Regions from separate parts of the Massilia sp. TWR1-2-2 genome, predicted to be linked through region 3. Evidence: predicted binding sites of a transcription regulator. Region 3 holds the regulator's gene; each other region holds the start of a gene.
What was found. Region 3 encodes LexA, which represses DNA repair genes until DNA is damaged. Its sites were predicted from a motif close to ACTGTATNNNNATACAGT; they were not measured.
Positions count from the first base shown of each region.

Region 1 (9,856 bases), on a different contig from region 3:
AACGTCGGCTGCGGCACCACTGCGTAGCGCACCGCCGTCGGCATGTCGACCTGCTTGAGAAATTGCTCGGTCTCCTGCCACCAGATTTTTTCGCCGTCGCGGCTGGCGATCATGCCGTGGGCATCGCGCTTGAACGGGCCGAACTCGACCAGGCGGGCCTGGCCGCCGGCGCGCACGAAGGCGCCGTGCATGCGGCGCACCAGTTCCGGGCCGAACAAAGAATCGTTGGAGCCGTACATCCACAGGCTGGCAATCTTGTTGGCCGCGCCATAGTTGCCGAACGCTTTGACCAGTTCGCCGCGCCAGTCGCAGCTGTTGGCGTCGTCGCGCAGGCCGCCGGCGAAGTTGATCAGCCCGCGCACCCCCGGCAAATCCTCGGTGCCGAGCGCCATCGTCGCCATGCCGCCGTAGGATTGCCCGGCCACCACGATGCGGTCGCTGTCGATCCAGTCCTGCTGGCGCGCATAATTGACCGCGGCGCGCACGTCGTTGGCCTGCGAATAGCCGTTGGCCGTCATGTTGCAGCCGAAATCCTTGTAGCGTCCGGTCGAATTGGCAAAGCCCTGGCGCATCGGCACGATCACCGCATAGCCGCGCTTGACGAACGCGGTGGCCATGAAGATGAAGCGGTCGCGCTGCTGCGCGCTGGGCGCGCCGGCTTCCTTGCCGTGGTTGATGATCAGCAGCGGATACGGGCCCGGACCGTTCGGCTGGAATACCGTCGTTTCCATCATCGAGCGGCCGCTGCCGGCCGGGATCAGCACGATGTGTTCGTTGAGCCGGTAGTCAAGTTTCAGTTCTTGCTCAACGGAAAAGGAAGGCAGCGATGCCAGGCCGACAATGATCGCCAACGTGATGTTGCGGACGGACGGGAGGACGCGAGCCATGGCGGAGAAGGGCAGTTGGGCTAGATGAAATTTCCGATTGGAATATTTGATTCTAGGCACCTTAAATTTTCAGAGCAATACCCAACTGCTAAGTTCGCCCGTTTATTTTTTCGGTAGTAGCAGAACATCAATTCATATCAAGCGGACGCGACAATCAATCGACCCGTTGACACTAGCGTCAATACACTTCACACAACAACCGTTTAAATTTCCATAACAAAATAATAGTTTTTATGTTGCAAAAAAACCTTTGTGCATTTGCACCTTTTTGGGAATTGGTGAATTTCCTGTTAGCATCAAATCCCGTCTCGTGCATAGCGCTCCACCATGAAAAATCTGAACATTGGTATCCGTCTCGCGCTTGGTTTCGCCATCGTCCTTTTCCTGCTTGTCGCCATCAGCGCCACCGCGCTGTGGCGCATGCAGTCGGCCAGCGCCGTCACCGAGCACCTGATCGAGCAAAAGGTCCGCAACGAGCGCCTCATCGGCGAGTGGGCGCAGGTCATCCACGTCAATGCGGCGCGCACCACCGCCGCCTGGCTGGCCACCGATACGGCCGATCAGAAAGCGGTCGAAGACATGATGAAAGCCTCGTCGGCGCGCGCGACGGTGGTGCAGGACACCCTGGTCAAGTTGCTGCAGGAGCCAGTGGCCAAAGGACTGTTGGCCAACGTGTTGACCACCCGCGCCGCGTACACGGCGGCGCGCGCCAGCGTCTTCAAGGGCAAGGCCGCCGGCGACCTCGAAGGCGCCAAGGCGATCTACAACAAGGAGATGGTTGCCACCCGCACCGCCTACCTCGACGCGCTCGAGAAATTGTCGCTGTCGCAGCGCGCCTTGCTCGACGAGACCGGCGACGAGATTGCCGCGCAGTACGCCAACGGCCGCAACATGACGATCGCGCTCGGCGCGGCGGCGATCCTGATCGGCGCCATTTTTGCTTACCTGATCACCCGCTCGATCACCGGCCCGATCCGCGAAGCGGTGCGGGTTGCCGAAACGGTGTCTGCGGGCGACCTGACGAGCAACATCGTCGTCGACAGCACTGACGAGACCGGCCAGCTGATGGCTGCCCTCAAGGCAATGAACGACAGCCTTGTCGGCATCGTCGGCCAGGTGCGCAGCGGCACCGACACCATCGGCACCGCGTCGGCCGAGATCGCCAGCGGCAACCTCGACCTGTCCTCGCGTACCGAAGAGCAAGCCAGTTCGCTGGAAGAAACCGCATCGTCGATGGAAGAGCTGACCTCGACGGTCAAGTTCAACGCCGAAAACGCCCGCCAGGCCAACCAGCTGGCGATCACCGCCTCGCAGGTGGCTTCCCAGGGCGGCGCCGTGGTGTCGCAAGTGGTCGCGACGATGGGCTCGATCAACGACTCGTCGCGCAAGATCGTCGACATCATCAGCGTGATCGACGGCATCGCCTTCCAGACCAACATTCTCGCCCTCAACGCCGCAGTCGAAGCCGCGCGTGCCGGCGAGCAGGGCCGCGGCTTCGCCGTGGTCGCCTCCGAAGTGCGCAACCTGGCGCAGCGTTCGGCGGCCGCCGCCAAGGAAATCAAGGCCTTGATCGGCGACTCGGTAACCAAGGTCGACACCGGCTCGCGCCTGGTCGACGAGGCCGGCAAGACGATGGCCGAGGTGGTTGCCAGCATTGCCCGCGTGACCAGCATCATGAACGACATCACCACCGCCAGCGACGAGCAGCGCGACGGCATCGAGCAAGTCAACATGGCCATCACGCAAATGGATTCGGTCACCCAGCAGAACGCCGCGCTGGTCGAGCAGGCTGCTGCTGCTGCCGCGTCGATGCAGGACCAGGCCGCGCGCCTGTCCGAAGTGGTCGGCGTGTTCAAGCTGAATCAGCTGGCGGCGCCGCGCGCCGCCGCGCCGCGCCCATCGGTCGCTGCGCGTCCGGCGCCGGCACTGCGCCAGGCCGCCCGCGGCGCCGCGCCGGCGCCGGCCGTGCGCAAGCCCGCCGTCGCGCTCGCCGCCACCAAAGACGAGTGGGAAGAGTTCTAATCCCAAAACGCTGGTGTCAGGTCTGACATTCGGACATTTCGATCCCAAAACACCCCAGCTTTTTTTATTGCTGCGTCCCTGCTTGCCAGCGGGCGCCGCCGACGCTTATGCTGGCGGCCATGAGCAACTCGTCCCACCCCCGCCGCCCGATCTGCGCCACCTGCCTGCGCCCCGTTTCCACGTGTATCTGCCGATGGATCGCGCCGGTCTCGACCAGTGTCGAGCTGCTGATCTTGCAGCATCCGCTCGAAGTCGCCAACGCCAAGGGCAGCGCCCGCCTGCTGCACCTGAGCGTGCCCGGCAGCGTACTTCTCACCGGAGAGTTGTTCGATCCTGCCCAACTGTCGGCCCTGCTGCACGCCGGCGGCCGTACGCCGCTGCTACTGTACCCGGACGATAGTGCCGCGGCGGCGGATACTGCCAGCCTCGCCAACCCCGCCGCGCTGCGCCTCGTCGTGCTAGACGGCACCTGGCGCAAGAGCCGCAAGATGCTGTATCTCAATCCGCTGCTGCAGGGCTTGCCGCGGCTGGCGCTGCAGCGCATGCCGGCCTCCCACTACCGCATCCGCAAGGCCCACGCGCCCGACCAGCTGTCGACGCTCGAAGCGGCCGCCTACGCGCTGATGCGGCTCGACGGCGGCGAGGCCAGCTTCGCGCCGCTGCTGGCCGCGTTAGACGGCTTCGTTGCCCAGCAGGCCGGTTACGCCGGCCGTGCAGCGCCAGCACAGGAATTTTCCCGCCGTGCGCCAGTCGAATGAAGACGGCGCACCGTCCGCGCTGGCGAGGATTCCATGAACAAAGTATTCAACAACATATCGGCCACAGCCGCGGCGCTCCTGATGGCCAGCGCGGCCCACTCCCAAACCGCAACCCCGAATCCAACCGGTCCGCTCGCAAAGGCCAATATCGGCCCGGCAAATGCAGCCGGCCAATTCTGGACGCCTGAACGCTTGAAGTCCGCCAGGCCCTTGCCTGTGCCACAGGCGCGGCAGGGCATGGTGTCGGCCGCCCCGCCATCGGCGCTCGGCGCGGCCGCGCCGGTCCGCAACGAGGGCAGCCCGCCCACCGTGCAGGTCGCTCCCCGCGAGCGGCGCCTGTTCACGCCAGATAAAAGGTCCGCCGTCGCGCCGGCCGATGCGCCGGTGCGCCCTAGCGCCGCGGGCAATCTTGGCGCCTGCTTCACCAGCACCCGGGTTTTTCCCATGTTCAATGGCGAAGCGGCCGAATATTCGGCCGATCGCGTCTTTCCCTACCGTGCGGTCGGCAAGTTGTTCTTCACCGCCAACGGCGCTCCCTTCACCTGCTCGGCCGCGGTGCTCCAGCGCCGCGTGGTCGTCACCGCCGGCCACTGCGTGCATAGCGGCTCGCCGAACGGCTTTTACGAAAACTTCCTGTTCGTGCCGGCCTATCGCGACGGCGTTGCGCCATTTGGCGCCTGGACCTGGAGCAACGTGATCGTCGCTCCCGCGTGGGCCAATGGCGGCGGCATGGTGCCCAACCCCGCCGATTACGCGATGATCAGTTTTCGCGACCAGCGCCTCGAGCCTGATGCGCCACTGTCCCGGCTCGGCGACGTTGCCGGCTGGTTCGGCTGGCAGACCGGCAGCCTGTACCCCAACCACACCTCCAAGATCGGCTATCCATGCAATCTCGACGACTGCGAAAAAATGCAGAACGTCATGAGCGCCAGCTTGCGCGCCACCGACGCGAACACCGTCGAATACGGCTCGGACGCGCGCGAAGGTTCCAGCGGCGGCCCGTGGATACAGAATCTTGAACAGGTTTCGCTGGGCGGCGCCAGCGGCATCGACGCCGTGCCGAATGTGCTGGTCGGCGTCACCTCGTACATCTATAACGACCAGCTCGAAAAGGCCCAGGGCTCGTCGGTGCCGGACAACCGCTGGATCCAGCTGTGGAAAGCGATCTGCGCCTCCAGCGGCAACTGCAACTAGTGCGGTAATTACTGAGGCGTCGGCGCAACGGCGGCGCCGCACGCCCGCGCTCCGCTTGAACAGGCCACGGCGCCATGGTAATATACTGTATGCTTATACAGTATCTGGGGCCCCGCCGTGACCGACAGCGATAACGAGTTTGAAGGGCAGGTCATGCTGCCGCCCAAGCCGCTTGCGCCTCGGAAGGGACGCGGGGCGGTTTCCAACGTGCAGGGCCGCTACGAGGTCAACGGCCGCGAAGGCTTCGACGACGGGTGGGTGCATGACGACGAAGAGGGCGGCGCGGCCGCCTTCAAGACCCACGTCACCGACGAGTACGCCAAGACCATCCTCAGCCGCAATGCTTCTCCGGACATCCCGTTTAACGTCTCGCTCAATCCTTACCGCGGTTGCGAGCACGGCTGCATCTACTGCTTTGCCCGGCCAACGCATAGTTACCTTGGCCTGTCGCCGGGGCTCGATTTCGAAAGCCGCCTGTTCGCCAAGGTCAACGCGCCCGAGCTGTTGCGGCGCGAACTGGCCAAGCCCGCCTACGTGCCCGAATCGATCGCCCTCGGCGTCAACACCGACGCGTACCAGCCGTGCGAGCGCCAGTTCGGCATCACCCGCCGCGTGCTCGAGGTACTTAACCAATGCGAGCACCCGGTCGGCCTCATCACCAAGTCGTCGCTGATCGAGCGCGACATCGACATCATCGGCGCCATGGCGGCGCGGCGCCAGGCGTGCGCCTCGATCACCATTACCACGCTCGATCCGGACATCTCGCGCACGCTCGAACCGCGCGCCGCGGCGCCGGCGCGGCGCCTGCGCACCATCCGCCGCCTGGCCGACGCCGGCATTCCCGTCAGCGTCAGCGTCGCGCCGATCATCCCCTTCGTCACCGAGCCCGAAATCGAAAAAGTGCTCGAAGCGGCGCACGACGCCGGCGCCATCGGCGCCCACTATGTCGTGCTGCGGCTGCCGTGGGAAGTCAACCCGCTGTTCCAGGAATGGCTGCAGGCACACTTTCCCGACCGTGCCCAGCGCGTGATGAACCGGGTGCGCGAAATGCACGGCGGCAAAGACTACGACAGCGACTTTTCCATGCGCATGCACGGCGAGGGCGTGTGGGCCGACCTGATCCGCCAGCGCTTCAGCAAGACCGTCGAGCGGCTCGGCATGGGGAGCAACGGCAGCCGCTTCGCCAAACTCGATTTCTCGCGCTTTCGCAAGCCGCTGGTGGTGCCCCCGGCGCCATGCAGACAAAGCGGCAACGCGACCGGCCAGCTGGACCTGTTTTAAACGTGTCTGGCTAGAATTCCGCCAGGTGGCGTTCAATGGCAAACACGTGTGCATCGTCCTTGCCGAGAGAACGCAGCGCGTCGGCAAGATCGGTCAGGTAGTCCCGGTTAGGGCCGCTCGGTCCGGCGGAAGCGGCGATCTGGCGCGCGATGTCGCGTTCCGGCGCTTCGCCCAGGTAGGCGGCGTTGTCTTCGGTGGCGATGTAGACCAGGCCCTCTTCGCTGCCGCCGTCGTCGAAGTTGATGTTGACGGCCAGTCGCAGGTAACCATTCTTTTCGCGGTGGTCCAGGTGGGCGAATACTTCCGGCGTGATCAGGTAGGCCATGCCGGCGCAGATGGCGCCGGCATCGGGCGTCAGCGTCAGTACGCGGCCCGGCGCCGTTTCCGTGCCGCGATGGTCGTGCGATCCCTGCCAGAATCGCCGCGCCCAGCCTTCGATGCTGGCAAGACGCCGCTCGATGAAAGGGAAGTCGGCCTTGAAAATGAGCGAGCCGTAGCCGAACAGCCACACGCGATGGTGGCCGTCGAATTTGTCCATGCGCTGGTTGATCGCGATGGTGTTGGGTGACATGTGCGGGTTCCCACAATTGCGGAGAATAATTATAGCCGCGCTGCGATGCCTTCGCAGCGCGACGCCGCATAATATGAATCGCCCCGCGGCGCGGAAAAACATTTGTATGATTGCCAGTTTTGCACTCTAATGATGACATCTATGGAGGAGCACGCAATGCCAATCAAAAAAATCCAGCACGCCGCCTACCGCGCCCAATCGCAGGAGCACGCATGAAGCTCGCCACCCTGAAGAGCGCGGGCCGCGACGGCGTGCTGATCGTCGTCAGCCGCGACCTCGTCACGTGCCAGCGCGTGCCGAAGATTGCCGCCACCTTGCAGTTCGCACTCGATAACTGGGACACCGTCGCGCCGCGCCTGCGCAACATCTACCGCGACCTCAACGACGGCACTGCCCTGGCGGCCGAACCGTTCGTCGAGTCGCTGTGCCATTCCCCGCTGCCGCGCGCCTACCAGTGGGCCGACGGCTCGGCCTACATCAACCACGTCGAGCTGGTGCGCAAGGCGCGCAACGCCGATGTGCCGGCCTCGTTCTACACCGATCCGCTGATGTACCAGGGCGGCTCCGACTCCTTCGTCGGCCCGTGGGATCCGATCTTCGCGCTGTCCGAGGAGTGGGGCATCGACCTCGAAGCGGAAGTGGCAGTCATCACCGGCGACGTCGCCATGGGCGCCAGCGTCGAAGACAGCGCCGCGGCGATCAGGCTCGTCATGCTGGTCAACGACGTCTCGCTGCGCAACCTGATTCCCAATGAACTGGCCAAGGGCTTCGGCTTCTTCCAGTCCAAGGCCGCCAGCGCGTTTTCGCCAGTGGCGGTCACGCCCGACGAATTGCAAGCAGCGTGGCAGGACAGCAAACTGTGCCTGCCGCTGACGGTCACGCTCAACGAACTGCCGTTCGGCAAACCCAACGCCGGCCAGGACATGACCTTCAATTTCGCCCAGCTGGTGGCGCACGCCGCCAAAACACGCGAGCTGGCCGCAGGCACCATCATCGGCTCGGGCACCGTATCGAACAAGCAGGGCGGCTTGCATGGCTCGAGCATCGAGCATGGCGGCGTCGGCTATTGCTGCCTGGCCGAATTGCGCATGTACGAAACGATCGAAAAGGGCATGCCCACCACGTCCTATCTCAAGTTTGGCGACAACGTCCGCATCGAAATGCTCGACGCCGACGGCGCCAGCATCTTCGGCGCCATCGACCAGCAAGTGGCGCACTACCACGCGCTGACCAAATGAAGCTCTACACCTACTTCCGCAGTTCCGCGGCGTACCGCGTACGCATCGCGCTGAACCTGAAAGGGCTGCCGTACGAGGCAGTGCCGGTGCACCTGGTCAAGCATGGCGGCGAGCATCTGCAGGACGACTACCGCGCCATGAATCCGAGCGCGCTGGTGCCGACCTTCGACGATGACGGCGCCACCTTGACGCAGTCGATGGCGATCCTCGAATACCTCGAAGAGACCCATCCCGCTGTGCCGCTGCTGCCGGCTGCGCCGCGCCAGCGCGCCCGCGTGCGCGCGCTGGCGCAGATCGTCGCCTGCGACATCCACCCGGTCAACAACCTGCGCATCCTGCGCTACCTCGTCAGAACGCTCGGCATCAGCGACGACGCCAAGAACGAGTGGTACCGCCACTGGATAGGCGAGGGCTTCGCCGCGCTGGAAGCGCAGCTGGCGGCCGATTCGGCGCCCGGCCGCTTCTGCCAGGGCGACGCGCCAGGCTTCGCCGACTGCTTCCTGGTGCCGCAGGTGTACAACGCCCAGCGCTTCAACATCGACCTGGCGCCGTACCCCAACATCGCCCGCATCAACGATGCCTGCGCCCAGTTGCCGGCTTTCATTGCCGCCCACCCTTCGCAACAGCCCGACGCGGAGTAAAGCACCCCCTATACATACCAAATATTCCCCACGTGCACCGAAACTCCTCATACAATTGTTTTTTCTCTTCGGTGCATTTGATGAAACTTTTCAAGCTTGCCGCCTTTGCCATCGCCGCACTGTCGCTCGCACTTCCGTTGCAGGCGCAGACCGTCGATCCACTCTGGACCAAAACGCTGGCGCACTCCGCGCTGGTCAAGAAGTGGGCGCCGGAAGAGAAAACCATGCGCATCGACGCCAGTGGCGACGACAAGAACGAGCGCGTCAAAGTCAGGGCGCGCCTGAAGGGCTGGGACAACGGCAAGCCGATCTACGACACGGTCCAGATCGAGCCCAAGCCTGAACCCGGCAAGTCGTCCAAAGGGCAAACGGAGATGAACGACGCCAACAACATGACCGATGAACTGATGCGGATGAACGCGCCGGTCAAGCGCACCGACGGCCAGCTGTTGCATGGCAAGAGCTGGACCATGTTCGACGTCGCCGAGTCGAAGGGGCCGGTGAATGTTTCGGTACGCCTCTGGGTCGATCCGGTCACCGGCGTGGCCCATCACGTCGAGTCGAAGCTGCGCGGCACGTTGATGTTCGACATGTTCATGGCGACTAGCTACATGCCGCACAAGCTGGCCGGCAGCCTGCCCGAACGCTCCGAGTTCCGCCTCAAGGTGCTGGTGCCGTTCGTCGACGCCAAGGTCAATATCCTCAGCAGCATGGACAACTGGGTGCCGAGGCCAAATTGATGCCGGACGCGCCTCTGCTGGCACTGGCACTGGCGGCCTTCTGCTGCGCGCCGGCGCTCGCTCAGGACGCTGTCGATACGGCGGTGCCCGCGGTGGAAATCCGCTCGAAGAAAAATGCCGGCGACATGCCTTACCTGTCGGCCTACAAGATCCAGCAGCGTCTGCTGTCCTTGCTGCCGCCCGAGCCGCGCGTCAGCGACATCCGCATGCGCGTGCTGTATACCAGCCTGTCGCAATCCGAGCAGGATGACTTCTTGCCGGCGAGCTGGGCGGTGGCAATTGTCGGCAAGACGTTCGAGCAGGTGGTCCCGGTAACGCGGGGCGGCTATTTCCTGCTGCCCGAAGTGCCGGTTGCCGCGGACGAGGATGGCACCTTGATGTTCAACACGCAGACCAAGAAGAAAACCTTGTCGGCTGTCTGGACCGTGCGCGCCCAAGGCAACGTGCTGCCATACCGCGACTTTGCGCGCGCCATCGGCGAATACGAGCTGGTGCGGCGAAGAATTGGCGTCGGTGAACTGGCG
Region 1 covers NZ_JAFCWM010000009.1:63,362-73,217, reverse strand. Annotated here, with positions in the region: gene ACP7DD_RS10620 (dienelactone hydrolase family protein) at 1-887, opposite strand, end outside; gene ACP7DD_RS10615 (methyl-accepting chemotaxis protein) at 1,215-2,909, shown strand; gene ACP7DD_RS10610 (tRNA-uridine aminocarboxypropyltransferase) at 3,029-3,667, shown strand; gene ACP7DD_RS10605 (trypsin-like serine peptidase) at 3,701-4,861, shown strand; gene ACP7DD_RS10600 (PA0069 family radical SAM protein) at 5,015-6,142, shown strand; gene ACP7DD_RS10595 (gamma-glutamylcyclotransferase) at 6,153-6,713, opposite strand; gene ACP7DD_RS10590 (fumarylacetoacetate hydrolase family protein) at 6,926-7,951, shown strand; gene maiA (maleylacetoacetate isomerase) at 7,948-8,592, shown strand; gene ACP7DD_RS10580 (hypothetical protein) at 8,673-9,332, shown strand; gene ACP7DD_RS10575 (hypothetical protein) at 9,332-9,856, shown strand, end outside.
Region 1: a site for LexA is predicted at 4,946-4,963, ahead of ACP7DD_RS10600 (PA0069 family radical SAM protein). Genes of this name have one in related genera too.

Region 2 (9,856 bases), on a different contig from region 3:
ATGGTCGAATCCTCGGTCTCGCCCGAACGGTGCGAAATGACGGCGGTGTAGCCGGCGCGCTTGGCCATCTCGATCGCCGCGAAGGTCTCGGTCAGGGTGCCGATCTGGTTGATCTTGATGAGAATCGAGTTGGCGATGCCCTTCTGGATGCCTTCTTTCAGGATCTTGGTGTTGGTGACGAACAGGTCGTCGCCGACCAGCTGCACCTTCTTGCCCAGCGCTTCGGTCAATATCGCCCAGCCTTCCCAGTCGCCCTCGGCCATCGCGTCCTCGATCGAGATGATCGGGTACTTGTCGACCCAGGTCGACAGCATGTTGGTGAAGTCGGTGCTTGAGAGCTGCATGCCCTCGCCTTGCAGCACGTACTTGCCGTCCTTGTAGAATTCGCTGGCGGCGCAGTCGAGGCCGAGCGCGATCTGGGTGCCAGGCTCGTAGCCGGCCTGCTCGATGGCCAGCATGATCAGCTTGATCGCTTCTTCATGGTTGGCGACCGACGGCGCAAAGCCGCCTTCGTCGCCGACCGAGGTTGCCAGGCCGCGCGCGTGCAGGATCTTCTTGAGCGTGTGGAACACTTCGGCGCCGTAACGGACCGCTTCCTTGAACGACGGGGCGCCGACCGGGATGATCATGAATTCCTGGATGTCCAGGTTGTTGTCGGCGTGCGCGCCGCCGTTGATGACGTTCATCATCGGCACCGGCATCTGCATCGCGCCGGAGCCGCCGAAGTAGCGGTACAGCGGCAGGCCGGCTTCTTCGGCGGCGGCCTTGGCAACGGCCATCGACACGGCCAGCATGGCGTTGGCGCCGAGGCGGCTCTTGTTTTCGGTGCCATCGAGGTCGATCAGGGTGCGGTCGAGGAAGGCCTGCTCGTTGGCGTCCAGGCCCATGATGGCTTCGGAGATTTCGGTGTTGATGTTCTCGCAGGCCTGCAGCACGCCCTTGCCGAAATAGCGCTTCGGGTCGCCGTCGCGCAGCTCGATCGCTTCGCGCGAACCGGTCGAGGCGCCGGACGGCACCGCCGCGCGGCCCATCACGCCGGACTCGAGCAGCACGTCGCATTCGACGGTTGGATTGCCGCGCGAATCGATAATTTCACGGCCGATAATATCAACGATAGCACTCATGTTTTTAGTCTCCGAAGGGTAAGTAATCTTGGCGCTACGGCGGGGTCAGACCTGGGTCTGACCCCGATGGGTCGGACCCAGGCTTAGGCGAAGCTGGTTTCGATGAAGCCGGCTTTCTTGACGATGCGGTCGAGGTCGACCAGGGTCGACAGCAGCTCTTTCATGCGCGCCAGCGGCATCGCGTTCGGGCCGTCGGACAGCGCTTCGGCCGGATTCGGGTGCGTCTCCATGAACAGGCCGGCGATGCCGGCCGCCACCGCGGCGCGCGCCAGCACCGGGATGTGCTCGCGCTGGCCGCCGGACGAGGTGCCCTGGCCGCCAGGCAGCTGCACCGAATGGGTGCCGTCGAACACGACCGGGCAGTTCGATTCGCGCATGATGGCCAGCGAACGCATGTCGGACACCAGGTTGTTGTAGCCGAACGAGACGCCGCGCTCGCACGCCATGAAGTTGTCTGGGTTCAGGCCAGCCTGTGTGGCCGCCGCGCGCGCCTTGTCGATGACGTTTTTCATGTCGTGCGGCGCGAGGAACTGGCCCTTCTTGATGTTGACCGGCAGGCCGGTCTGGGCGCAGGCGACGATGAAGTCGGTCTGGCGGCACAAGAATGCCGGGGTCTGGATCACGTCGACGACCGCGCACACGGCCGGCAGCTCTTCGATCGTGTGCACGTCAGTCAGCACCGGCACGCCGATTTCGCGCTTGACGTCGGCGAGGATCTCGAGGCCCTTGTCCATGCCCGGACCACGGAAGGTCGAGCCCGACGAGCGGTTGGCCTTGTCGAACGACGACTTGTAGATGAAAGGGATGCCAAGCGCCGAAGTGATTTCCTTCAGCGCGCCGGCGGTGTCCATCGCCATCTGGCGCGACTCGATCACGCAGGTGCCGGCGATCAGGAAAATCGGCTGGTCGAGGCCGACGTCAAATCCGCAAAGCTTCATGCTGCGTCTCCTTGCAAAACTGGTTCGGTGACGGCGCGCAGGGCCGGCGCGGACGCCGCAGCCTTGTGCGCGAGCGCTGCCTTGATGAACGAAATGAACAGCGGGTGGCCGGTACGCGGGGTCGACTTGAACTCCGGGTGGTACTGCACGCCCATGTACCACTGGTGCACACTGCGCGGCAGTTCCATGATTTCGCACAGGTCTTCGGTCGGGGTGCGTGCCGACACGATCAGGCCGGCCGCTTCGACGCGCGCCAGATAGTGGTTGTTCGCTTCGTAGCGGTGGCGATGGCGCTCGGTGACGACGCTGCCGTAGATTTCGGCGGCCAGCGTGCCAGGGTTGACCGCGCAGGTCTGGGCGCCCAGGCGCATGGTGCCGCCCAGGTCGGAGCGCTCGTCGCGCTTTTCGACCTTGCCGTCGTGGTTCTGCCACTCGTTGATGAGGGCCACGACCGGCTGGTCGGTGTCCGGATCGAACTCGGTCGAGTTGGCGTTCGCCATGCCGGCCATGTGGCGCGCGTACTCGATCAGCGCGACCTGCATGCCCAGGCAGATGCCGAGGTAGGGGATGTTGTTTTCACGCGCAAAACGGGCGGCCATGATCTTGCCCTCGACGCCGCGCTTGCCGAAGCCGCCCGGTACCAGGATTGCATCGTACTTGGCCAGGTGGGCACAGCCCTTGGTCTCGATGTCTTCCGAATCGAGGTACTCGATGTTGACGCGGCTTTCAGTATGGATGCCGGCGTGGCGCAGCGCTTCGGTCAGCGACTTGTACGACTCGGTCAGGTCGACGTACTTGCCGACCATGCCGATGGTGACGTCCGTCTTCGGATTTTCCAGCGCGTGGATCAGCTTGGTCCACATCGACAGGTCGGCCGGCGGCGCTTCCATGCCGAGCGCTTCGAGGATGATCTCGTCGAGACCCTGGTCATGCAGCACCTGCGGCACCTTGTAGATGGTGTCGACGTCCCACACCGAGATGACGGCCGCTTCTTCGACGTTCGAGAACAGCGAGATCTTGGCGCGCTCGTCGGCCGGAATCGGGCGGTCGGCGCGGCACAGCAGCGCGTTCGGCGAGATGCCGATCTCGCGCAGCTTTTGCACACTGTGCTGGGTCGGCTTGGTTTTCAGTTCGCCCGCCGAGGCGATGTACGGCACCAGCGTCAGGTGCACGAAGGCGGCCGACTTGCGGCCGGCGCGCAGCGACAGCTGGCGCGCCGCCTCGAGAAACGGCAGCGATTCGATGTCGCCGACGGTGCCGCCGATTTCGACCAGCGCGATGTCGGCGCCTTCGGCACCGCGGTAGATGTAGTCCTGGATCTCGTTGGTGATGTGCGGAATGACCTGCACCGTCTTGCCGAGGTACTCGCCGCGGCGTTCCTTGCGGATCACCGATTCGTAGATCTGGCCGGTGGTGAAGTTGTTCACCTTTTTCATGCGCGTGCTGATGAAGCGCTCGTAGTGGCCGAGGTCAAGATCGGTCTCGGCGCCGTCGTCGGTGACGAACACTTCGCCATGCTGCAACGGACTCATCGTCCCAGGATCGACGTTGATGTACGGATCGAGCTTGAGCATGGTGACTTTAAGGCCGCGCGATTCGAGGATCGCGGCGAGAGAGGCGGCGGCAATCCCTTTTCCAAGGGAAGACACAACGCCACCGGTGACGAAGACAAATTTGGTCATTGCAGATGGTGCCGAACGGCACGTGCGGGAAATTGAAATTATACCTTAAACCGGCCAAACCTTCGGCAAAACAAGGCAAATTGCCACCAGCGCCGCGTGGTCGGGCGAGCCCTGTCGCGTGGCCCATGCACGGCGCGCCGGCGCCGTACGCCGGCGCGGGAGTGTGCGCGAGCGAACAGACCCATGCGTGCGCTTAACGCATGCTGGTTCTTTTTACAAGGAGGCCACCATGTCTTATCTGAACCGCGACACCCTCGGCATGTATTCGAACAAGAACCACAAAGGCCCAGGTCCTGAACTGATGGGCGCCGACACGCTGATTGGCGATCACGTCCACAACCTGAAAAATGAACACCTTGGCGAGATCAAGGAATTCATGCTCGACATGCGCAGCGGCAAAGTCGCCTACGTCGTGATGTCGAGCGGCGGCGTGCTGGGGATTGGTGAAAAGCTGTTCGCGGTGCCGTTCCAGGCCCTGACGCTGGACCCGGCAAATCACCGCATGACGATGAATATGGACAAGGCCAAGATCGAGTCCGCGCCCGGCTTCGACACCGACAACTGGCCCGACATGGCTGACCAGAGCTGGGCCAGCCAGATCCACGGCTACTACGGCACCGGCGCGGCGTAACAGGCAAGCTGCAACAGACCGGGCTAGCAAAAAAGCTGGGGTCAGGTCTGACATTCGGACATTCACGCGTGAATGTCCGAATGTCAGACCTGACCCCAGCGTTTCGTTTGCCCCAGCGATTCCTCAGCAGAAATCGCGGCTCTGGGTGCCCAGCCGGCCCAGCAGCGCCGACATGTCCACCAGCCGCTTGGCCACCAGGTGGCGCACCTGCCCTTCCCGTTGCCACACGCCGTACACGCCCAGCAGCGGCGCGCGCAGCACTTCGCGGCGCTGCTCTTCCACCAGGCTCGGCCAGACGATGACGTTGACATTACCGGTCTCGTCTTCGAGCGTCAGGAACAGCACGCCCTTGGCCGTGCCGGGCCGCTGGCGCACGGTGACGATGCCGCAGGCGCGCGCCAGCTGGCCGTTCTTGTAGTCGTGCAAGGTGGCCGCCGTCATGAAGCGCTGCTTGAGCAATTGCGGTCGCAATAGCGCCAGCGGATGGCGCCCCAAGGTCAGCCCCTGCGAGCGGTAGTCGCCGACGATCTCGTCGCCCTCGGTCGGCGCGCGCAATTGCGGCGTCGCCTCGTCAGGCGTGGTCGGGCGCAGCAGGTCCTTGTCCGGCACGGCGCCGACCGCCTGCCACAGCGCCTGGCGACGGTTGCCGGCCAGCGACTCCAGCGCGTTCGACGCCGCCAGCACCTGCAGGTCGCCGCGGTCGAGGCCGGCCCTGCGCGCCAGGTCGGCCACGCTGTCGAACGGCCGGATCGCGCGCGCGTCCTCGATGCGCGCGGCGACGTCGCGGCGCATGCCGCGCTGCAACGACAAGCCCAGCCGCACCGCCGGCTGGCTGGCGCGCGACTCGTCGACCTCCTCGAGTGTCGAGTCCCAGCCGCTGATGGCGATGTCGACCGGGCGCACCTCGACGCCGTGGCGGCGCGCGTCCTGCACCAGCTGCGACGGGCTGTAGAAGCCCATCGGCTGGCTGTTGAGCAGCGCGCACAGGAAGGCGCCCGGCTCGTGCCGCTTCATCCACGAGCTGGCGTAGGCCAACAGCGCGAAACTGGCGGCGTGCGACTCCGGAAAACCGTATTCGCCGAAACCCTGGATCTGGCTGAAGATCGCTTCGGCAAACTCGAGCTCGTAGCCACGCTCGAGCATGCCGCCGACGATGCGCTGGTAGTACGTTTCCAGGCCGCCCTTGCGCTTCCACGCCGCCATCGCGCGGCGCAGCTGGTCCGCTTCGCCGGGCGTGAAGCCGGCCGCCAGGATCGCCACCTGCATCACCTGCTCCTGGAAGATCGGCACGCCCAAGGTGCGCTCGAGCGCGGCGCGGATTTCCGGCTTCGGGTAATGCACCGGCTCGAGGCCCTGGCGCCGCTTCAGGTACGGGTGCACCATGCCGCCCTGGATCGGGCCGGGCCGCACCAGCGCCACCTCGATGACCAGGTCGTAGAACTTGCGCGGCAACAGGCGCGGCAGCATGCTCATCTGCGCGCGCGATTCGATCTGGAACACGCCGACCGTGTCGGCCGCGCAGATCATGTCGTAGGTCGGCGTGTCGTCGGGCGGAATGTCCTGCATCTCGAACACGGTGCCGTGGCGCGTGCCGATCAGCTCGAGGCCGCGGCGCAGCATCGACAGCATGCCCAGCGCCAGCACGTCGACCTTCATCAGGCCGAGTTCCTCGAGGTCGTTCTTGTCCCACTCGATGACGCTGCGCTCGGCCATCGTGGCGTTTTCGATCGGCACCAGGCGCGACAGCTTGCCCTGGGCGATGACGAAGCCGCCCGGGTGCTGCGACAGGTGGCGCGGAAAGCCCAGCAGCAGCTGCGCCAGCGTCGCCCACTGCTGCGCCAGGCTCGACTGCGGATCGAGCCCGCTTTCCGCCAGCCGGTTCACCAGGTCCTGCTTGCTGTCGAACCAGTGATGGGTCTTGGCCACTTTTTCGACGATGGCCAGGTCGATGCCGAGCGCGCGGCCACTGTCGCGCAGCGCGCTCTTGGGCCGGTAGCTGATCACCACCGCCGCCAGCGCGGCGCGGGTGCGACCGTATTTATTGTAGATGTACTGGATCACTTCTTCGCGGCGCTGGTGCTCGAAGTCGACATCGATGTCGGGCGGCTCGTTGCGCTCCTTCGAGATGAAGCGTTCGAACAGCAGGTTGGCGCGGGCCGGATCGACCTCGGTGATGCCCAGGCAATAGCACACCGCCGAGTTGGCCGCCGAGCCGCGGCCCTGGCACAGGATGTTGTTGGAGCGCGCGAAGCGGACGATGTCGTAGACGGTGAGGAAATACTGTTCGTAGCGCATCTCGCCGATCAGCGCCAGCTCGTGCTCGATCTGCGCCTGCACCTTGGCCGGGATGCCTTCGCGAAAACGCCGGTGCGCGCCGATATAGGTTTCGCTGCGCAGGTAGCTGGCCGGCGTATGGCCGTCCGGCACCACCTCGTTCGGATATTCGTAGCGCAACTCGTCGAGCGAGAAGGTGCACAGGCGCGCGATGCGCACCGTTTCGGCCAGCGCCTCGGGGGCGTAGATATTGGCCAGGCGCAGGCGCGCGCGCAGGTGTTGCTCGGCATTCTGGGCCAGCTGATAGCCGCACTCGGCCACGGGCTTGCCGATGCGGATCGCCGACAGCGTGTCCTGCAAGGGCTTGCGCGAGCGCACGTGCATGCAGACGTGGCCGACCGCCGTGATCGGCAACGCGTGCTGCCACGCCACTTCCTCGATCGTGGCGCGGTGGGCGTCGTCGTAGGCGCGGTGCAGCAGGTTCAGGCCAATCCAGCTGCGGCCGGGAAACGTCGCCGCCATCCACGCGGCCTGTCGGTGCAGGCGGTCGGCGTCGGCGGCATCGTGACCGGGGTAGGCCGGCAGCAATATCGCCAGGCAATCGGGCATGCCCTGCAGGTGCGCGTGGGTAGGCGGCGGCGCGGCGAAGTCGGCCGGCGTGAGCAGGTAGGTGCCCTTCTCGGTGCGCGTGCGGGCGATGGTGATCAGCTCGGCGAGGTTGCCGTAGCCGTTGCGGTTCTGTGCCAGCAGCACCAGCGACAGCGCCGCGTTGCCGTCGACGTTGTTCAGGTGAAAATGGGCGCCGATCAGCAGCTGCAGGTCGGCTTTTTTCGCCTCGGCGTGGGCGCGCACGACGCCGGCGAGCGAACACTCGTCGGTCAGCGCCAGCGCCGAGTAGCCGAGCTGAACGGCGCGCGCAACCAACTCCTCGGCGTGCGAAGCGCCTTGCAGGAAGGTAAAGTTCGACAGGCAAAACAGCTCGGCATAGTCGGGCAGGCTGGTCGCTGGCGTAGAGGAAGAGGACGGCATGACTTGAGGTGCGGCATTAAAGGACTGTATATAAACCCAGTATAACCCACCGCGCACGCCAAACAAGCAAACCCAAGTGCTGCGCTCGCCTCCTCAGAAAAATCGGGGTCAGACCCGTTTGATATTCGGTCGATCGCGCGCCGGCCTGCTTTTAACCTGGTCTGACCCCGGTTTTGGAACGAGCGAATTACGCTTCCGGGGGCAACGTGGGACACGGTTGAAATCGTTCTTGTCCGCCGCGCTTTTGCCGGATATGATTGCACGCGAAAAACATTATCTAAAAGGTACATGATGAGATTGATGACAACGCTTGGCCTGGCGGCGCTGATCGCCGCTTCCCCTGTCACGTTCGCCGCGGCGCCAACATCGGCGCCGGCGCCGGCTGCAGGCGTCATCACCGTTGGCCACGTCAATGCCGTGTCCGATTTGCTGAAGGCGATGCAGGCGGAAAAGATGATGCGATCGATTACCGGCTCGAGCCGCTACGCCACCGACGCGCAACGCAATACCGCATACGCCAAGCTCGAAAAAGTGCCGCCGGCGCAAATCTATGCGCGCCTGGCCTATCCGCTGGCACGCACCATCAGCGCCGAGACGGCAACCGAGATGGCACGCTTCTATGCCTCCGACTACGGCAAGAAAGTCGTCTACCAGATGTATAACAGCGGGCCCAGCATGCGCGAGCAGCGCGCCCCCGTCGCCACCGCCGCCGAGCGCAAGGACATGCAGCGCGCCGCATTTATCAAGGCCAGCAAGGCGCTGGCCGAGGCGCAAAGCGCCATCCGCCACGAAGGCTTCTTGCTTTTGCAAGCGATCGCCAAGTAAGCTGCCCCTCGGGCAGGAAACGTTCAACTCGTTACCAACACGTCGGGGTCAGACCTAGGTCTGACCCCGATGTTGCACTAGCACAAATTAGGTCGGATAACCTATTCGTTTTGCCTATATCTGGATAACGTTGTGGTATTTTCACACTCGCCGCATCGACACAGGTTCAAGTGTTTAAAATGAAATTTTTCATTTTGGAGAAGCCGCGTGTTCCAGCCAAGTACCCTCCGTAAAGCCATCCTGCTCAGCCTGTACGGCAGCGCCGCCCTCGCCGCCTTTTCGCCCGCCGCCTTCGCGCAGAGCGCCGGCGCCGTCGCCAAGGACGACATGCAGACCGTCAATGTGGTCGGTTCGCGCCGCGCCGCCAACACCTCGGCCACCGAAACGGTAGTGCCAGTCGATTTCATCCCGATGACGAAGATCGCCGAACAGGGAGGCCAGTTCGACCTGGCCCAGACGCTGACCTACATCTCGCCGTCGTTTAACTCGACCCGCCAGACTGGCGCCGACGGCGCCGACCTGATTGACTCGGCAGCGCTGCGCGGCCTTGGCTCGGACCAGACACTCGTACTGATGAACGGCAAACGCCGCCACACGACCGCGCTGGTCAACATCTTCGGCGCGCGCAACCGCGGCAACACCGGCACCGACATGAATGCGATCCCGCTGCTGGCGATCAAAAATGTGCAGGTGCTGCGGGACGGCGCCGCCGCCCAGTACGGCTCGGACGCGATCGCCGGCGTGATCAACATCGACATGAAGAAAAGCCTCGGCTGCGAAACCGTTGTCGGCGCCGGCCAGTATTCGGAGGGCGACGGCCGCAACTACCTAGGCTCGGCCTACTGCGGCCTGCAGGTCGGCGACAAGGGCGTCATCGGCATCACCGCCGAAGTGCTCAACCGCGGCCGCTCGAATCGCGAAGTCGACGACAGCCCGCGCATCATCGGCGATTCGCTGGTGAAGAACCGCACGCTGTACGTCAACGGCGAAATCCCGACCGGCGCCGCCGGCCGCGTCTACTTCACCGCCGGCGTGCAGGATCGCTACGGCTCGAGCGCGGCATGGGGCCGCGGCGGCATCGGCTCGGACGACATCCCGTCGAAAAATTCGGCGGCAATGTACCCGAACGGCTTCGCGCCATTCATCAACGCCGACGTCGACGACCGCTTCGGCACGATCGGCTACCGCACCCGTGCCGGCGAATGGAATGCCGACCTGTCGCAGACCTATGGCTTCAACAAGATGGTCTACAACATCAGCAATACGCTGAACGCGTCGATCGCCAACAAGAATCTGCTGGCCGGCGGCAAAGGCATCAGCCCGAGCCAGTTCAACGCCGGCGGCTTCGAGTTC
Region 2 covers NZ_JAFCWM010000030.1:1,433-11,288, reverse strand. Annotated here, with positions in the region: gene eno (phosphopyruvate hydratase) at 1-1,124, opposite strand, end outside; gene kdsA (3-deoxy-8-phosphooctulonate synthase) at 1,208-2,062, opposite strand; gene ACP7DD_RS21990 (CTP synthase) at 2,059-3,744, opposite strand; gene ACP7DD_RS21985 (PRC-barrel domain-containing protein) at 3,974-4,375, shown strand; gene ACP7DD_RS21980 (error-prone DNA polymerase) at 4,499-7,678, opposite strand; gene ACP7DD_RS21975 (hypothetical protein) at 7,970-8,503, shown strand; gene ACP7DD_RS21970 (TonB-dependent receptor plug domain-containing protein) at 8,711-9,856, shown strand, end outside.
Region 2: a site for LexA is predicted at 7,702-7,719, ahead of ACP7DD_RS21980 (error-prone DNA polymerase). Genes of this name have one in related genera too.

Region 3 (9,856 bases):
GCCGGGTGGCGGCGATCCGCGAACACGTCAAGCTGCCGATCGGCGTCGGCTTCGGCATCCGCGACGGCGCCACCGCAAAGGCGGTTGCCCAGGTGGCCGACGCCGTGGTGATCGGCAGCCGCATCATCCAGGAGCTGGAGAATACGCCGAAGGAGGGCGCCGTCGCCGCGGTGCAGGCATTTGTGGCCGGCATCCGCAGCGCGCTCGATGCGAAAGAGCGCTAGTATTGAAAAAGGCGCAGTTTCCCGCCTTTTTCTTCACTAAACTTGAACTAAATTTCGATTTGCACGTCAATCTCGCCGACACACGTTTAAGCAGTTGAGTGATTGTCTGCGGAATGCCACACACCTGCGCTAGAGGTAACGTCTGCCAAGCCGGCGATCGTAATACACCGCCAGTTTTCGTCGGCACCGGCTATCAGCGGGCCCTTACTACTAGACCCGCCAAACTGATAGAACAGCGCGTTCGAGCATGCCGTCGAGGAAGTGACGAAGGCGGCCACCGCACTGATCGGCACGCTGGTGACGAACGCCGATTCACGCGACCGCGAGGCCGAGGCACGGCGCGCCAAGGCCTGCAACGCGGTGCTTCCAGTTGCGCGAATAGAGCTGCCGGCGATAACTGCGCGCATCATGCCGTGAACGCGCGGCAATCTCCCGCCACGCTGCGCCGACCGGTGTTAAGCTGCTCGTCATTGCTGCATCGGTGGCAACGCTGTCTTATTGTCAATTTCGGTGTGTTTAAGTTCGACAAGATGGTGTCTAGCGGCTAAACTACCGCCAACCCAAGAATCGCCGCAGAAGGAGAATATATGAGTTGGTTGGAAAAACTGCTGCCACCCCGGATCCAGCGCTCGGATGCCGCTTCCCGCAAGACCATGCCGGAAGGCCTTTGGGTCAAATGCCCGTCGTGTGAAGCGGTCCTGTACCGTACCGACCTCGAATCGAATTTGCATGTGTGCCCAAAATGCAGCCACCACATGCGCATCCGCGCCCGCCAACGCCTCGACAGCCTGCTCGACGAGGGCGGCCGCTACGAAATCGGCCAGGAAACATTGCCCGTTGATACGCTCAAGTTCAAGGACAGCAAGAAGTATCCGGATCGCCTGAAGGCGGCCATGGAAGCGACCGGCGAGACCGATGCGCTGATCGTGCAGGGCGGCTCCATCATGAGCCTGCCGGTGGTCGTGGCCTGCTTCGAATTCGAATTCATGGGCGGCTCGATGGGTTCTGTCGTTGGCGAGCGCTTTGTGCGCGGCGCCAAGGCAGCGCTCGAGCAAAAGGTTCCGTTCATCTGCATCACCGCCACCGGCGGCGCGCGCATGCAGGAAGGCTTGCTGTCGCTGATGCAAATGGCCAAGACGACGGCGATGCTGACCAAGCTGTCGGAAAAAAAACTGCCGTTCATTAGCGTGCTGACCGATCCGACGATGGGCGGCGTGTCCGCCTCGTTCGCCTTCATGGGCGACGTCGTCATCGCCGAGCCAAAAGCGCTGATCGGCTTTGCCGGCCCGCGCGTGATCGAAAACACCGTCCGCGAAAAGCTGCCGGAAGGCTTCCAGCGTGCCGAGTTCCTCGTCACCAAGGGCGCCGTCGACATGATCGTCGACCGGCGCAAGATGCGCGAGGAAATCGCCCGCCTGCTGGCCTTGCTGCAAGACCAGCCGGCCGAAGTCATCGCGTAATACGGCAGCCTAGTTGCATTGTTCCAGCTGCGTGCGCAAGCCTCTTGCGCACGCTTTTTCCACCCGAAGTCGATCCCATGCAAACGCTCCCCACCACCTTGCCCGCCTGGCTGACGCTGCTCGAGTCGCGCCATGCCGAAGCCCACATCAACATGGGTCTCGACCGCGTGCGCACGGTCAAGCAGGCAATGGGACTGAAGTTCGATTGCCCGGTCATCATGGTTGCCGGCACCAACGGCAAGGGCTCGACGTGCTCGATGCTCGAGTCGATTTTGCTGCGGGCCGGCTACAAGGTCGGCTTGTACATCAAGCCGCACTTTCTCGAATTTAACGAGCGCGCCCGTATCAAGGGCGACCTGGCCACCGACGCCGAGCTGATCGGCGCCTTCAACGACGTCGAAGCTGCCCGCGGCGACGTGCCGCTGACGTATTTCGAATTCACCACGCTGGCCATCATGCATCTGCTGGCCGGCGCCGGCCTCGACGTGGCGATCCTCGAAGTTGGCCTCGGTGGCCGGCTCGACGCCGTCAACGTCATCGACGCCGATGTGGCCATCGTCACCAGCGTCGACATCGACCACACCGATTTCCTCGGCACCACGCGCGAAGAAATCGGTTTCGAAAAAGCCGGCATCTTCCGGCCCGGCAAAGCGGCGATCTGCAGCGACCCGGTGCCGCCGGCGTCGCTGGTGGCGCATGCCGAAGCGATCGGCGCCGACCTGTGGCTGCTCGGGCGCGACTTCAATTATTCCGGCGACAAGCAGCAGTGGAACTTTGGCGGGCGCAGCCAGCGCCGCAACTCGCTGGCGTATCCGAGCCTGCGCGGCGCCAACCAGTTGCTCAACGCGTCGGCCGCGCTGGCCGCGCTGGAAGTGCTGCGCCTCGAATTGCCGGTCGGCGCCCAGGAAATTCGCACCGGCCTTGTGACGGTGGAGTTGCCGGGCCGCTTCCAGGTGCTGCCTGGGCGGCCGACCGTCATCCTCGACGTCGCCCACAATCCGCACGCGGCATCGGCGCTGGCGCTGAACCTGGGCAACATGGGTTTTCACCCGTACACGTACGCCGTATTTGGCGTGATGCAAGACAAGGACATCGCCGGCGTCGTCGCGCCGATGGCGCAGTATGTCGATCACTGGTGCGTCGCCGGACTGCCGTCGCCGCGCTCGGCCCACACCGGCGACCTGGCCGCCACCATTGCCGGCCTGGCCCCGGACGATGGCAAACCGGGCGAGCGCTCGATCACCGAATTTCCCGATCCGGCATCGGCTTTTGCGAATGCGATGAGCCGGGCTGGGGAGAATGATAGAATTGTGGTCTTTGGCTCGTTCTACACGGTAGCAGGCGTGATGGCAGCCCGAAAATCCTCCTCTCACTGAAAAAATACCGCATGGGCTTGTTCTCGTTCCTCAATAAAAACAAGCAAGACACCACTGCCGATGACAGTGGCTATTATTCCCGCGATGAAGATTCGGTCGCCACCCGCGCCCGCGCCAAGCGCGCTTCCAGCGCCGGTGAACCGGCCGCACCGCGGCGCGATCGCAAATCGCGCGGCGTCGACGATCCCGTACTGCCCGAAAAGAAGCGCGCCCGCCGCCGGCTGGTAGGCGCCATCGCGCTGGCGCTGGCCGTTGCCGTCGGCTTGCCGATGGTGCTCGACGCCGAGCCGAAACCGCTGGCCGGCGACATCGCGTTCCAGATTCCATCGCGCGACAAGGCGCCGCCGCTGCCCGTGCCGGCACTGCCTGGCGCTGCCACAGCCGCCGATTCGCTCGACAAGCGCGAAGAGTTCATCGATCCGCCGAAGCCGGAACCAAGCGGGATCAAGACGGTTGCCGTGGCTGAGCCGAAAGTCGAAGCGAAGCCGGCGCTTCCAAAGGCCGCGCCGAAGACGGAGCCCAAGGCCGACGTCAAGCCAGAGCCAAAGCCTGAGCCGAAAGCGGCCAAAGCCGAGCCGAAGCCGGTCGAGCCGAAGGTGGCTGAGCCGAAGCCGGCGAAGGTCGCCGTCAAGGAAGAAAAGCCGGCCGCCAAAACCGAAGACGCCGCCCGCGCGCTTGACATCCTTGAAGGCAAGCCGCCGGCAGCCGGCGGCGGCAAGTTCGTCGTCCAGGTGGCAGCGCTCGGCACGGCCGAGAAGGTGGCCGAATTGCAGGGCAAGCTGAAGGACGCCGGCATCCGCTCCTTCACCCATAAGGTAACGACCGCCGGCGGCGAGCGCATCCAGGTTAAAGTTGGTCCGTTCAGCAGGGAAGAGGCGGACCGCATGCGCGCCAGGCTCGACAAGGTCGGCATGTCCGGCAGCATTGTCAAGCCTGATGGAAAATAGACAAACCAGGGCATGCCGGGCGTGACCATTTTCGATTACTTGGTATTGTTCGTCCTGTTGGCCTCGGTCGTGATCAGCACCATGCGCGGCCTGGTCAAGGAAATCCTTTCGCTGGTCAGCTGGGTTGTCGCCTTCGTCGTGGCCAATATGTACGGCGCGACCCTGGCGCCGATGTTGCCGGTGATGATACCCGGCGAGGCCGTGCGGCTGATGGTCGCTTTCGTGGCGCTGTTTATCGGCGTACGCATTCTGATGGGCCTGCTGATGCTGGCCGTTGACGCGCTCATCAAGGCGAGCGGACTGGGCCTGGCCGACCGCGGCCTCGGCGGTCTGTTCGGCTTGGCGCGCGGCATTGTAATTGTGCTGTTCGGCGTCATATTGTGTGGCATGACGTCGATCCCGCAACAGGATTTCTGGCAAAACGCGCTGCTCTCGCCACTGGCGGAAACCGGCGCGCGCACCGTCAAACCTTTCTTGCCTGCTGCCTTGACGCAGCACGTGCGTTTTTGAACCAATTTTCAATATCGGCTGTTCAGTCTTAGGAGCACACCATGTGTGGCATCGTCGGCGTCGTCTCGCATAATCCCGTCAACCAGGTCCTGTACGACGCATTGCTGCTGCTGCAGCACCGCGGCCAGGATGCGGCGGGCATTGCAACCAATCACAGCAGCATGTTTTCGATGCACAAGGCCAATGGCCTCGTGCGCGACGTTTTCCGCACCCGCAACATGCGTTCACTGCAGGGCAATTCCGGCATCGGCCATTGCCGCTATCCGACCGCCGGCTCGTCCAGCGAAGAGGAAGCGCAGCCGTTCTACGTCAATGCGCCGTTCGGCATCACGCTGGCGCACAACGGCAACCTGACCAATCAGGACGAACTGAAACAAGCGCTGTTCAAGAATGATCGCCGCCACATCAATACCGATTCGGATTCGGAAGTATTGCTTAACGTGCTGGCCCACGAAATCCAGGAATCGACCACCGGCTATTCGCTCGATCCGGACTCCATTTTCAAGGCCGTCGCCATGGTGCACAAGCGGGTGCGCGGCGCCTACGCGGTGGTGGCGCAGATTGCCGGCCACGGCCTGCTGGCGTTTCGCGATCCGTTCGGCATCCGTCCGCTGTGCATCGGCGTCAACGAGACCGACGAGGGCAATGAATACCTCGTCGCCAGCGAGTCGGTCGCCCTGGAAGGCATCGGCTTTCGCTTCCTGCGCGATATCGCGCCGGGCGAGGCAGTGTTCATCGACAATGACGGCAAGTTGCACCAGCGTCAGTGCGCCGAGAACCCGTCGCTCAACCCGTGCGCATTTGAATTCGTCTACCTGGCGCGCCCGGACTCGATCCTCGACGGCGCCTCGGTGTACGCCACGCGCCTGAAGATGGGCGAGTACCTGGCCGAGAAAATCCGCAAGGAATTTGCAAGCGGCGAGATCGACGTCGTCATGCCGATTCCCGATTCGTCGCGCCCGGCCGCAATCCAGCTCGCGCTCAAGCTCGGCATCGAATACCGCGAAGGCTTCATCAAGAACCGCTACATCGGCCGCACCTTCCTGATGCCCGGCCAGGCGATCCGCAGCAAGTCGGTGCGCCAGAAGCTAAACGCCATCGGCTCCGAATTCAAGGGCAAGAACGTGCTGCTGGTCGACGATTCGATCGTGCGCGGCACCACCAGCCGCGAAATCGTCCAGATGGCGCGCGAAGCGGGCGCCCGCAACGTCTACTTCGCCTCGGCCGCGCCGCCGGTACTGTTTCCGAACGTGTACGGCATCGACATGCCGACTCGCGGCGAGCTGATCGCTTACGGGCGCAGCAACGAAGAAATCTGCCGCGAGATCACCGCCGACAAGCTGGTGTACCAGGACGTCGACGCGCTCAAGCGCTCGATCTGCGACGTCAACCCGGCGCTGCAGAACTTCGAGGCCTCCTGTTTCGACGGCATCTACGTCACCGGCGACGTTACCCAGGACTACCTCGATCGCCTCGAGTTCGCGCGCCACAATCCGAAGAAGGAGCCGGCCGAGGACGCCGCCCGCACGCAGCTCAACCTGACCTTGGCAACGGCGGAATAGGGCGGCATCGTGAGCGACAAGAAACAGTTCGGCTTCACCACCACCATCTTGCACAACGACCGGCAAAAGCCGATCGAGCATGGTTCGCTGCACAAGCCGGTGCATACCTCGGTCGCGTTCGGCTACACCGATGCGCGCCAGCTGGCGTCTGTGTTCCAGGGCAAGGAGCCGGGTTTCCGCTACGGCCGCCAGGGCAACCCGACGGTCGCGGCGCTGGAAGACAAGCTTACCCGCATGGAAGACGGCGTGGCGACCTTGTGCTTTGCCACCGGCATGGGCGCGATCGGCGCGGTGTTCCAGGGTCTGCTGCGCGCCGGCGACCATGTGGTTTCGTCCGCCTTCTTGTTCGGTAACACCAACAGCCTGTGGCAGACGGTTGCCGGGCAGGGCGTCGACGTCGCGTTTGTCGACGCCACCGATGTTGCCAATGTTGCCGCGGCGTTGACGCCGGCAACGCGCATTGTGTTCGTCGAAACGATCGCCAATCCGCGCACCCAGGTCGCCGACCTGGTGCGCATTGGCCAGCTGTGCCGCGAGCGCGGCATCCTGTTCGTTGTCGACAACACGATGACGACGCCTTACCTGTTCCGGCCGAAGTCGGTCGGCGCCGGCCTGGTCGTCAACGCGCTGACCAAGTCGATCGGCGGCCACGGCATTGCGCTCGGCGGCAGCCTGACCGACACTGGCGCTTACGACTGGACAAACTATCCGCACATCGCCGCCAACTACAAGCGCAATCCGCCGGCGCAGTGGGGCATGGCGCAACTTCGCGCCAAGGGCTTGCGCGACTTCGGCGCATCGCTCGGACCGGAAGCGGCGCACCACATCGCGGTGGGCGCCGAAACGCTGGCGCTGCGCATGGAACGCAGCTGCGCCAATGCGCTGGCGCTGGCACGCATGCTCGAGGCTGATCCGCGCGTGGCGGCCGTGCATTATCCGGGGCTGGCGTCGCATCCCCAGCATGCGATTACGAGCGAACTGTTCCGCTCTGCCGGCTCGCTGTTCAGCTTCGAGCTGAACGATGGCATCGACTGCTTCGACTACCTGAACCGCCTGCGGATCGGGATCCCCGCGAGCAACCTGGGTGACACGCGCACCCTGGTCATTCCGGTGGCCCACACGATCTTTTACGAAATGGGCGCCGAGCGCCGCGCCAGCATGGGCATCGCCGAGTCGCTGATCCGCGTGTCGGTCGGCATCGAGGACACGGCCGACCTGCTGGCCGACTTCCAGGGTGCGCTGGAGCCTGTTTAATTCTTGCTGCGATAAAAATGAAAAAAAATCGTCTTCTGGCTCGCTCTTGCTTTCTTCACTGTTGCCCATGCCGATGAACTGGCCGATGCCAACGCCTTGTTCGAGAAGATGGCATTCCCACAAGCATTGCAGCTTTACACCAAGCTGGCCAACGCCGGCAACGCCGAGGCGCAATTGCATCTCGGCGAAATGTACTGGTACGGCGAAGCCGGAGCGATCGACCTGGTGAAGGCCGATGCGTGGTTCAAGAAGTCGTCGGCGAAGGGCAACAAGACTGCCGCAGCCTCGCTGGAAGTGATGAAGAAGCGCGAACTGCGCCGCGCAGATATTGATTACTGGGTGTCGAAGTACGATGGCGCCGACCTCAAGGCGGGCAAGTTCCGGTGCCCCGCGCCGCGCATACCGGCAATATCGAAGGCGAACGACGAGATCAACAGCGTTGCGGCGGCGATGACCACCTGGCAGGATTGCAACAATGGCTTTGTGGCAAACCTGAATGCCAGCGCGCCGCTGACGACGCGCATTCCGGAAGATATTTCAAAGCTGCTCAACAAGCAGGAACTCGAGGCCGCCACGGCCTACCTCGGCGAAGTCCATACGCGCATGGGCGCCGATGCCAGCATCAGCGCCAAGCTGGTGCTGGCCGATTATGACGCCTGGCGCGCCGCCACCGATAAGTTTGTCAAAGAGCACAACGAACTGGTCAAGAGCATGCCCGCTGTCACACCCAAGCGCAAGTACGACAACTAGGCGCTGGCTAGTTAACCCGGCTCAGTGCCAGGAGCGCATCAGCCCGACGGCGAGGCCTTCAAGCGTGAAATCGTCCACCGCCGGATCGACCTTGATGACCTTGAAGTCCGGATTTTCCGGGAACAGCTCGATCAGCGATCCGGTTTTCTTGTAGCGCTTGACGGTGACGTCGTCGCCAATCCGCGCGACCACGATCTGCCCATTCTTGGCGGTGTCGACTTTTTTCACAGCCAGCAGGTCGCCATCCATGATGCCGGCGTCGCGCATCGACAGGCCGCGCACCTTCAGCAGGTAATCCGGCTTCGACGCGAACATGGCAGGGTCGACGCTGTAGGTCGCCTCGACATGTTCCAGCGCCAGGATCGGCGAACCGGCGGCGACGCGTCCAACCAGCGGCAGCGCCATCATCAAGGTCGGCGGCGGCATCGGGCTCGCCTCGACGGCCGGACCGATCAGGCGGATGCCGCGCGACGTGCCGGGTGAAATCTCGATGGCGCCCTTGCGCGCCAGTGCCTGCAAATGCTCCTCGGCGGCGTTGGCCGACTTGAAACCCAGTTCGGCGGCGATTTCGGCGCGCGTCGGCGGAAAGCCGGTGTTTTCGATTGCTTCCCGGATCAGGTTCAGGATCTCTTCTTGCCGTGCGGTGAGCTTGATCATTGGCGTTGCCCGAGGGCTGGTTATATAAACAGACTGTATTTTTGTACAGTATTTCGCTCAATGCAAGTGAAAGTTCACAAAAACGGGGTCAGACCCGGTTTTTGGTCGATTTCACGCATCAAAAGGCGGCTGCGTGACGCTGGACTGCGGTTTCTTTGGGTGCTAATGTGGAATTGGAAGGAGGCAGCCATGTTGGAACTCGAGTCGAAGAAGAAGGCGTGCGCGGAATATGATCAGGATCTTGTGCTCTGGTATGGGCGCCAGATTGAGCTGTTGCGGAAAGGGCATTTACACTTGCTCGACGTCGAAAATCTGATCGAGGAACTGCGAGCGGCCATGAGCAAGGAACGCAGGGAGTTAGCGAGTCGCCTCAAAGTCTTGCTCATGCACCTGTTGAAGTGTCAGTTCCAGCACCATCGGATTGGTGGAAGCTGGTTGGCAACTTTAACTGAGCAGCGCGATGCAATCGAGGCGCTGCTCAAGGATAGCCCGAGCCTGCGTCCCTCCGTGATGCAGGATGTGGCAGAGGCTTTTCCGGTCGCGGTTCGTCGGGCGGCGCACGAAACAGGGTTGTCCGTATCAGCTTTCCCCACGGTCAATCCGTATTCGCAGAATCAGTTGTTCGACTTCGACTTCGTCCCCTGAAGATCGGAAAGCCACGTTCCGCCTCCGCGGGCGGCGGTGATGCTTGCCTGCCCGCCCCATTCCGCGCTATAATTGCCGGCTTTCCCTTCCCACACTCGTCTTGACGCCGAGGTGGGCTTTTGTTTTAAACGTCCCTAAGGAGTTATGCATGCGTCATTATGAAATCGTTTTTATCGTCCACCCGGACCAAAGCGAGCAAGTCCCGGCGATGATCGAACGTTACAAAGCCAGCGTCACTGCACGCGGCGGTAACATTCATCGCGTCGAAGACTGGGGCCGTCGTCAGATGGCTTACTCGATCCAGAAGCTGCCTAAAGCGCACTACATCTGCATCAACATCGAATGCGACAACGAGACCCTCGTGGAACTCGAAACCGCGTTCAAATTCAATGATGCCGTGCTGCGTCACCTCACCGTTAAGATGAAGAAGGCTGAAATCACGCCGTCGCCGATGATGAAGTCGGTACAACG
Region 3 covers NZ_JAFCWM010000019.1:47,003-56,858, reverse strand. Annotated here, with positions in the region: gene trpA (tryptophan synthase subunit alpha) at 1-224, shown strand, start outside; partial or broken gene ACP7DD_RS18150 (hypothetical protein) at 471-641, shown strand; gene accD (acetyl-CoA carboxylase, carboxyltransferase subunit beta) at 812-1,684, shown strand; gene folC (bifunctional tetrahydrofolate synthase/dihydrofolate synthase) at 1,762-3,060, shown strand; gene ACP7DD_RS18135 (SPOR domain-containing protein) at 3,072-4,007, shown strand; gene ACP7DD_RS18130 (CvpA family protein) at 4,029-4,517, shown strand; gene purF (amidophosphoribosyltransferase) at 4,559-6,079, shown strand; gene ACP7DD_RS18120 (cystathionine gamma-synthase family protein) at 6,089-7,333, shown strand; gene ACP7DD_RS18115 (tetratricopeptide repeat protein) at 7,442-8,083, shown strand; gene lexA (transcriptional repressor LexA) at 8,105-8,740, opposite strand; gene ACP7DD_RS18105 (DUF29 domain-containing protein) at 8,930-9,385, shown strand; gene rpsF (30S ribosomal protein S6) at 9,534-9,856, shown strand, end outside.